DNA from 2 places in the Nocardioides humi genome. Region 2 is predicted to be linked to the other one. Evidence: riboswitches for the same ligand, from Rfam matches in the RefSeq annotation. Region 2 holds a riboswitch; the other holds the start of a gene.

Region 1 (4,203 bases), 2.3 Mb from region 2:
ACCCGCGCCGGACCAGCTGCTCGGCGGCGTCGAGGAGCTCGACGACGTCCGGCAGCAGGGACCGCTCGTCGCCGATCACCTCGAGCTTCACCCAGTCGGTGCCGAGCGCCTCGCGGGCGAGCTCGGCGGTCAGCACGGCCTCCCGCGCGGACAGGCAGCCCGCGGTGTTGGGCAGCAGCCGTACGCCGGCGGCCCGCAGCGCCGCGAGCAGACCACCCTCCGCCAGCGACGAGGTACGCCGGACCGACACCGTCACCAGGGCCGGCCGCGCGGCGTCCAGGACCGGCTCCACGAGGGCGGTCCGCGGCAGGCCGCCGGTGCCGAGGAACAGCCGGGACGGGAGCGTCTCTCCGGCGATGGTGAGAGGCGTGGTCATCCGCCCTGCACCGCCGTCACGACCTCGACGACGTCGCCGTCGGCCAGGCGCCGCGTGGCCCAGTCGCCGCGCGGCACCACCTCCTCGTTGACCGCCACCGCGACGCCGTGCGGGCGGGCGTCGCCGAGCCGGCGCTCCAGCAGTTCGGCGACGGTCGCCGCGTCGGCCGCGACCGCCTCTCCGTTGCAGGTGATCGTCATCCTTCTCCTCCTCGATGGAAGCGGCGTGGGTCCAGGGCCGGCTCGACGGCGCCGGTCTCCAGGTGGTCGGCGACGAGCCGTGCGGTGAGCGGCGCCAGCAGGACGCCGTGGCGGTAGTGGCCGGCGGCGAGGACGACCCGGTCGACGCCGGTCGGGCCGACGAGCGGCAGGCCATCGGCCGTGGCCGGGCGGTCGCGCGCCGTCGCCTCGACCAGCTCGGCCCGGTCGAGCGCCGGCCACAGGGCCCGTCCCGCGGCGAGCAGCCGCAGCACTCCCCCTGCGCTCACCACGGGCGGCGCCTGGTGCGCCTCGGACGTCGCACCGAGCAGCACGCGGTCGTCGCCGCGCGGCACGAGGTAGACGGCCTCGCCGCCCACCCAGCCGCGGACGGTACGACGCGGCGAGTCGTCCGAGCGCAGTCGCAGGATCTCGCCCCGCACGCCCGACACCGCCGCGGCCCACGGCTCGGGCAGGGTCACACCGGTCGCGATCACGGTCGCCTCGGCGTCCGGCCGCCGCGCCTCCCGCAGCGCCACGCGGTCGAGCAGGGCGGCGCACACCGCCCGCGGGTCGACGCTCGCCTCGTCCGGCAACAGCGCGCCGCCGGCGACCCGCGCGAGCGCGGGCTCGGCCGACCGGACGCCGGCCCGGCCCAGCAGCTCCACGTGACGGCCGTGGCCGGCCAGCAGGGCGACCTGGCGCTCGACCTGCTGGAGGTCGCCGCCGTCGTACCCGACGAGCAGGGTGCCGGCCCGCCGCAGCTCGACGCCGAGCCGGGCGGCGAGCGCCGGCCACTGCTCCAGCGACGCGAGACCGAGCCTGAGGATCTCCTCCTCGCCGTGCCAGACCTCGGCCGCGGGGCTGAGCATCCCCGCCGCGGCGTACGACGCCCCGCCGGCCGGCTGCGGGTCGACGACGACCACGTCGTGCCCCCGGCGGGAGAGCTCCTCGGCGGCCGTCAGCCCGATGATCCCGGCGCCCACCACGTCGACGCGCATCAGGAGACCGCCGCGACGAGCTCCTTCGCTGCCACCAGGGGATCGGGATGTCGCCAGATCGCGCCGATCACGGCGACGCCGTCGGCGCCGGCCGCGCGCACCTCGCCGGCGGTCGCGGCGGAGATGCCGCCGATCGCGACCAGCGGCAGCGTCCCGGCCGCCGCGGTCACGGCCGCGACGCCGAGCGAGGCGGGCAGGCCGGCCTTCGACGACGTGGCGAACACCGGCCCGAAGCCGGCGTAGTCGGCGCCCGCCTCGGCCGCCGCGACCACCTCCGCACGGGAGCGGCAGGTCGCGCCGATCACCAGGCCCGGCGCGATCCGCCGCGCGTCGGCCACGGCGAGGTCGGACGCGCCCAGGTGCACGCCGTCGGCGCCGGCGGCGAGCGCGACGTCGAGCCGGTCGTTCACCACGACCACGGCCCCGGAGACGCGCACCGCGGCGGCCACCGAGCGGGTCAGGGCGACGAGGTCGCCGGTGGCCAGGGACTTCGCCCGGACCTGGAAGCCGTCGACGCCCGCGTCGGCGAGGGCGGGCAGGAGCGCGAGGTCGTCGCGTTCCGAGACGAGGCAGAACAGCCTGGGAAATGTGGGCAGAGGAGTCATCGTTTCCGTTCCTTCGCCGGCATGATCCGGATCAGGTGTGACGGTCGGAGCGGCTCCAGCTCCCTCTCAGCCCGCTGCCGCGGACTCCCGTGGGTTGTCGTCGGTGACCCTAGCACTCCCGTGCGCCGCGAGGTAGCGCCGTACCGCCAGTGCCGCCGCGCGGCCGGCCCGGTTGCCGCCGATGGTGCTCGCCGACGGGCCGTACCCGACCAGCTGCACCCGCGGATCGCGGACGGCGGTCGTGGCGGTCTGCACATCGGCACCGCTCTGCAGCAGCGCGATCCCGCCGCGCTCGCTGCGCAGGTGGAGCGGCGCGAGGTGCCCGACGGCGGGCCGGAAGCCGGTGGCCCACAGGATCACGTCGGCCCGCTCGAAGGAGCCGTCCGCCCAGCGCACGCCGTCCGGCTCGATCCGCGCGAACATCGGCCGGCGCCGCTCGTAGACCCCGAGCCGCGCGGCCTCCTGCTCCTGCGGGCGCAGCGCCAGGCCGGTGACGCTGACGACGCTGGCGGGCGGCAGCCCGGCGCGGACCCGCTCCTGCACCAGCTCGATCGCGTGCCGGCCGACGCTCTCGTCGAAGTGGTCGCGCCACACCGGCGGGCGCCGGGTCGCCCAGACCACCTCGGTCCGCGGCGCCAGCTCGCCCAGGAACTGCACGGCCGACGCCCCGCCGCCGACCACGACGACCCGGCGACCGTCGAAGTGCTCGGGTCCCGGGTAGTCGGCGGTGTGCAGCTGCTCGCCCAGGAAGGTCTCGGCGCCGGGGTAGTACGGCACGAACGGCTGGGTCCAGGTGCCGGTCGCGTTGACCAGCGTCCGTGTGGTCCAGGTCCGCTCCCCGGCGCGGACCACCAGCAGGTCGCCGTCGTCGCTCACCCGGTCGACCCGCACCGGCCGTACGACGGGCAGCCGGTTCGCGCGCTCGTACCGCTCGAACCACGCCGGCAGCACCGCGTTCGCGCGCTCCGCGGAGCCGCCGGGGGCGGCCGCGTCCGGCAGGTCGGCGACCCCGTGGACGTCGTGCATGGACAGCGAGTCCCACCGGTGCTGCCAGGCGCCGCCGGCCCGCTCGTTGGCGTCGAGGACGACGTGGTCGATCCCGAGCCGGGTGAGGTGGAAGGACGCCGAGAGGCCGGCCTGGCCGGCCCCGATCACCACCGCGTCGTACACGTGCACACCGGTGGAAACCGCGATTTCGGCCCGCCTATGCCCGAGGCGTGACATTGTGGGAGATTGTTCGTTGAAACGCTCGCAGGACCCACGCCCCGGCTCGCTCCGCTCCGCTGGGGGTGGTTGCTTGGGGGCTACAACAACAGTCGATACACGAATGGGAATGGGGTCCCGTGAACGTGCGGAAGTTTGTCTCCTTTGTCGCCTTCGCTCTCGTGGGCGCGGGCCTTGTCGCCGTTCCGGCACCTGCCCAAGCAGCCGAGCCGGTCTACTGGTCCTACGCGGCCAGCACCGGCGCGACGTACGTCAAGCTCCTCGACGGCGTCGTCCAGTCCGACCTGACGGCGCAGTCCTCGGTCACCGGCGGCGCCAAGTCGAGCAGCTCCAAGAACAGCACCGCTGCCGCCAACATCCTCAACCTCGCCGAGCTGGGCGCGGTCGAGACGACCACCGACGCCACGGTCCAGCAGGTCCTCGGGCAGCCGCAGACCACGCTCAAGTCGTGGGCGCGCACGGCGCAGGTCAAGCTGCTCGGCGGCCTGATCACCGCCGACGCGCTCGAGACCACGGTCACCACGACCGGCCGCGCCAACGGCACCGGCTCCTACACGGCCAACAGCCGCCTCGCGAACATCAAGATCGCCGGGGTCAAGCTGCCGCTCAACATCCCCAAGAACTACGCCGTCACCATCCCCGGCGTCGCCAGCGTGACCCTCAACTACACGCTGCACGGCAAGATCGAGCAGCCCGAGGGCGACCTGATCGGCACCATGGGCTGGGCGGTCGGCGTGACTCTGCTGCAGCCCCTCGGCGGCTACTCCGCCGGCGTGACCCTGCTGGTCAACCCGGTCAAC
Region 2 (4,203 bases):
GGGGGCCGTCCGCTTCCGGGTCATCGGCACCGCGGACGGCGTCCCGCGGATCACCCTGGAGCACGTCACGCGGACGGCGGCCGACCAGGTCCCCGAGTGGCCCACGCCCGCCGAGGGCGACGGCTGCTACCGCGTGGAGATCGCCGGCGAGCCGTGCATGAAGCTGGAGTTCACCCACCACGGCGAGCACGGCGACCACAACGTCTCCGGCATGATCGTCACCGCGCAGCGGCTGATCAACGCGATCCCCGCGGTGGTCGCCGCGAGGCCGGGCCTGGTGACCGCGCTCGACCTCCCGCTCGTGACCGGCCGCGGTCTGGTCGCGGGAACCGGAGGGAGGCGATGAGCATCCTCGACCGGTTCCGGCTCACCGACCACGTCGCCGTGGTCACCGGCGCCGGCCGCGGGATCGGCGCCGCCACGGCCGTCGCGCTCGCCGAGGCCGGCGCGGACGTCGTGATCTCGTCGCGGACCGAGAGCCAGCTGGCCGACGTCGCGGCCCGGGTCGAGGCGGCCGGGCGCCGGGCGGTCGTCGTACCGGCCGATCTCGCGCACACCGAGGAGGTCGCGGGCCTCGCCGAGCGGGCGTACGACGCCTTCGGTCGGCTCGACGTCGTCGTCAACAACGTCGGCGGCACCATCCCGAACGCCTTCCTCGACACCGACGTGGCCTACCTCGAGGAGGCCTTCCACTTCAACGTCGCCACCGCGCACGCGCTCAGCCGGGCGGCGGCCCCGCTGATGCTGCGGTCCGCAGGGGACGGGCGGCAGAAGTCGATCACCTCGATCTCCTCGGCGATGGGCCGCCTGGCCGGGCGCGGGTACCTCGCCTACGGCACCGCCAAGGCCGCCCTCGCGCACTGGTCGCGGCTGGCCGCCACCGACCTCAGCCCGCAGATCCGGGTGAACGGCGTCTTCGTCGGGTCGGTGATGACGAGCGCGCTGGAGTTCGTGGCCGGCGTACCGGAGACGAAGGCCCAGTTGGAGCAGGCGACCCCGCTCGGCCGGATCGGCGAGGCCGAGGACATCGCCGCCGCGGTGGTCTATCTCGCCTCGCCGGCGGGGAAGTACGTCACCGGCAAGATGCTCGAGGTCGACGGCGGCATCCAGGAGCCGAATCTCGACCTTCGCCTGCCCGACCTCCGCCCGGAAGTGAACGGCGCCTAGAGTGACTCCATGACCACTGGAGGGATCGCCACCGGCCATGCCATCTCGCCCGACTCCGGCCGGCACTGGGCCGACGAGGGCGCGTGGCAGGTCGCCGAGGGCATCCACCGGATCCCGCTGCCGCTGCCGATGGACGCGCTCAAGGCGGTCAACGTCTACGTCATCCAGGGCGACGACGGGCTCACCCTGATCGACGGCGGCTGGTCGATCCCGGTCGCCCGCGACCTGCTCGACCGGTCGCTGCGCTCGATCGGCTCCGGCTTCGGTGACATCAAGAGGTTCCTGGTCACCCACGTCCACCGCGACCACTTCACGCTCGCCACGGTCCTCGGCCACGAGTACGGCGCCGACGTGGTCCTCGGCGCCGAGGAGCGGCCCGCGCTCGAGCTGCTCCACCGGGCGTCCACGGCCGACGTGGGCGAGAGCCCCTTCCTCGCCGTGCTCCGCACCGCCGGTGCGGAGGAGATCGCCCAGCAGTGGGCCGCCGGCCACGACGGCGAGCTCCCCAAGGCCGCCGACTGGGCGTTCCCCGACCTGTGGCTCGACGGCGACCGCACCTTCGACATCGGCCGCCGCCTGCTCGACGCCGTGCACACCCCCGGCCACACGCCGGGCCACTACGTGTTCGCCGACCAGGCCGAGGGCGTGCTGTTCGCCGGCGACCACGTGCTGCCGACGATCACCCCGTCGATCGGGTTCACCGTGCCGCCCTCCGAGCAGCCGCTCGGCCAGTTCATGGCCTCCCTCGCCCGCGTCCGCGAGCTCCCCGACCTGCGCATCCTGCCCGCCCACGGCCCGGTCGCCCCGTCGTCGTACGAGCGCGTCGACGAGCTCCTCGCCCACCACGAGCACCGCCTCGCCCTCTGCCTGGCCTCGGTGAAGGAGCGCGGCTCGGTCACCTCGCTCGTGGTCGCCAAGGACCTCGGCTGGACCCGGCACGAGCGGGCGTTCGGCGAGCTCGACGTGTTCAGCCAGGGCATGGCCGCGATGGAGACCAAGGCCCACCTCGACCTGCTCGTCGCGCGTGGCCAGGTCAGCGCGGTGGACCGCCCGGACGGGGTCGTCTACACCGCGGTCTGACGTGACGGCGCCCCATGCATTCTTGTAGCGAGATCGGCGAATCGACTACAAGAATGCATGGGGCGCCGTTCTCATGAGACCGGCGTGAGCACCAGCAGCGCCGTCGCTAGACTGACGAGGTCAGACAGGGGAGCACCACGAGGTGCTGAGAGTGCGGCCCGAGCCGCAGACCCTCCGAACCTGATCCGGTTAGCACCGGCGAAGGGAGTCAACCGATGCGTACGCGCATGCTCACCGGCCTCGCGGCCCTCACCGCCACCGCCCTGCTCGCCAGCGGCTGCTCGCTCCTCGGCACCGAGGACGACGGCAGCGCGAGCGACGGCTCGACGGTCACGCTGGTGACCCACGAGTCGTTCGCGATCCCCGACGAGCTGGTGAAGGCGTTCGAGGAGGAGTCGGGCTATCGGCTCCGGATCAGCAAGCTCGAGGACGCCGGGGCGCTGACCAACCAGCTGGTCCTGACCAAGGACGACCTGGTCGGCGACGTCGTGTTCGGGATCGACAACACCTTCGCGACCCGCGCGGTCGACGAGGGGGTGTTCGCCTCGTACGCGCCCGCGCTTCCCGAGGGCGCCGCGGCCCACGAGCTGGAGGGCGACGAGCAGGACGCGCTCACGCCCATCGACACCGGCAACGTCTGCGTCAACGTCGACGACGCGTGGTTCGCGGAGCAGGACATCCCGGCGCCCAAGGGCCTCGACGACCTGACCAAGCCCGTCTACCGGGACCTGTTCGTGATCCCGGGCGCCAGCACCAGCTCGCCCGGCCTGGCGTTCCTGCTCGCCACCATCGGGAAGTACGGCGACGACTGGTCGTCGTACTGGACGAGGCTCGTCGCCAACGGCGCCAAGGTCGTCAAGGGCTGGTCCGACGCCTACTACACCGACTTCACCTTCTCCGGCGGCGACCGGCCGATCGTCGTGTCCTACGACTCCTCGCCCGCGTTCACGCTCGACGAGTCGGGCGAGGGGACCAGCACGAGCGCGCTGCTCGACGGCTGCTTCGAGCAGGTGGAGTACGCCGGCGTCCTCGACGGCGACACGACCAACACCGCCGGCGCCCACGCCGTGATCGACTGGCTGCTGTCGCCCGAGGTGCAGGCCGCACTGCCCGAGTCGATGTACGTGTTCCCGGTCGCCGAGGACACCGAGCTCCCGGCCGACTGGGCGCGGTTCGCGAAGCGGCCGGAGACGACCGAGCGGGTCGCACCGGCCGAGATCGCGACCGAGCGCAAGGCGTGGCTGGAGGAGTGGACGGAGATCGTCTCGCGATGACCCGCCGGCTGGGACTGGGGCTGCTCGCCGCGGTCCCGGTCGCCGTCGTCGCCGTCTTCTTCGTGCTCCCCGTCGGCGCGATGCTCCAGCGGGGCGTGTGGCCGGACGGCTCGTTCGACCCGGGCGCCGTGCTCGACGTGCTGCGCCGTCCACGCACGGGGCGGGTGCTGTGGTTCACGGTGTGGACCAGCACCGTCGCGACCCTGGTCGCGGTCCTGCTCGGCCTCCCGGCGGCGTACGTCCTGCACCGCCTCCGGTTCCCCGGCCGGGCGCTGGTGCGCACCGCGCTGCTGGTGCCCTTCGTGCTGCCGACGGTCGTCGTCGGCCTGGCCGTGCGCCAGCTGATCGCGTCCTCGGGGCCGCTGGGCTTCCTCGACCTGGACGGTACGCCGGTCGCGATCCTGATCGGCCTCGTCTTCTTCAACGTCGCCGTGGTGATCCGTACCGTCGGCGCCGCCTGGGAGGGCCTCGACCGCCGTCCCGCGGAGGCCGCCGCGGCGCTGGGGGCGACGCCGGCGCAGGTCTTCCGGACGGTCACCCTGCCGGCGCTGCGCCCGGCGATCGTCTCGGCGGCGAGCGTGGTCTTCCTGTTCTGCGCGACCGCCTTCGGCGTCGTGCTCGTCCTCGGCGGCGTGCGGTACTCCTCGGTCGAGACCGAGATCTACCTGCTCACCGCGGACCT

The links. A riboswitch is a leader RNA that binds a small molecule or an ion and turns the genes downstream of it on or off. The one in region 2 is predicted to bind thiamine pyrophosphate.
Region 1: linked by a shared signal. The riboswitch ahead of thiE (thiamine phosphate synthase) and the one ahead of FIV44_RS19255 (thiamine ABC transporter substrate-binding protein) in region 2 are both predicted to bind thiamine pyrophosphate.

The regions. Positions count from the first base shown of each region.
Region 1 covers NZ_CP041146.1:1,663,067-1,667,269, forward strand. The annotation lists gene FIV44_RS08220 (thiazole synthase) at 1-376, opposite strand, end outside; gene thiS (sulfur carrier protein ThiS) at 373-576, opposite strand; gene FIV44_RS08230 (FAD-dependent oxidoreductase) at 573-1,574, opposite strand; gene thiE (thiamine phosphate synthase) at 1,574-2,179, opposite strand; TPP riboswitch at 2,171-2,280, opposite strand; gene FIV44_RS08240 (NAD(P)-binding domain-containing protein) at 2,246-3,355, opposite strand; gene FIV44_RS08245 (choice-of-anchor P family protein) at 3,565-4,203, shown strand, end outside.
Region 2 covers NZ_CP041146.1:3,948,164-3,952,366, forward strand. The annotation lists gene FIV44_RS19240 (NAD(P)H-dependent amine dehydrogenase family protein) at 1-346, shown strand, start outside; gene FIV44_RS19245 (SDR family oxidoreductase) at 343-1,167, shown strand; gene FIV44_RS19250 (MBL fold metallo-hydrolase) at 1,177-2,247, shown strand; TPP riboswitch at 2,364-2,471, shown strand; gene FIV44_RS19255 (thiamine ABC transporter substrate-binding protein) at 2,463-3,521, shown strand; gene FIV44_RS19260 (ABC transporter permease) at 3,518-4,203, shown strand, end outside.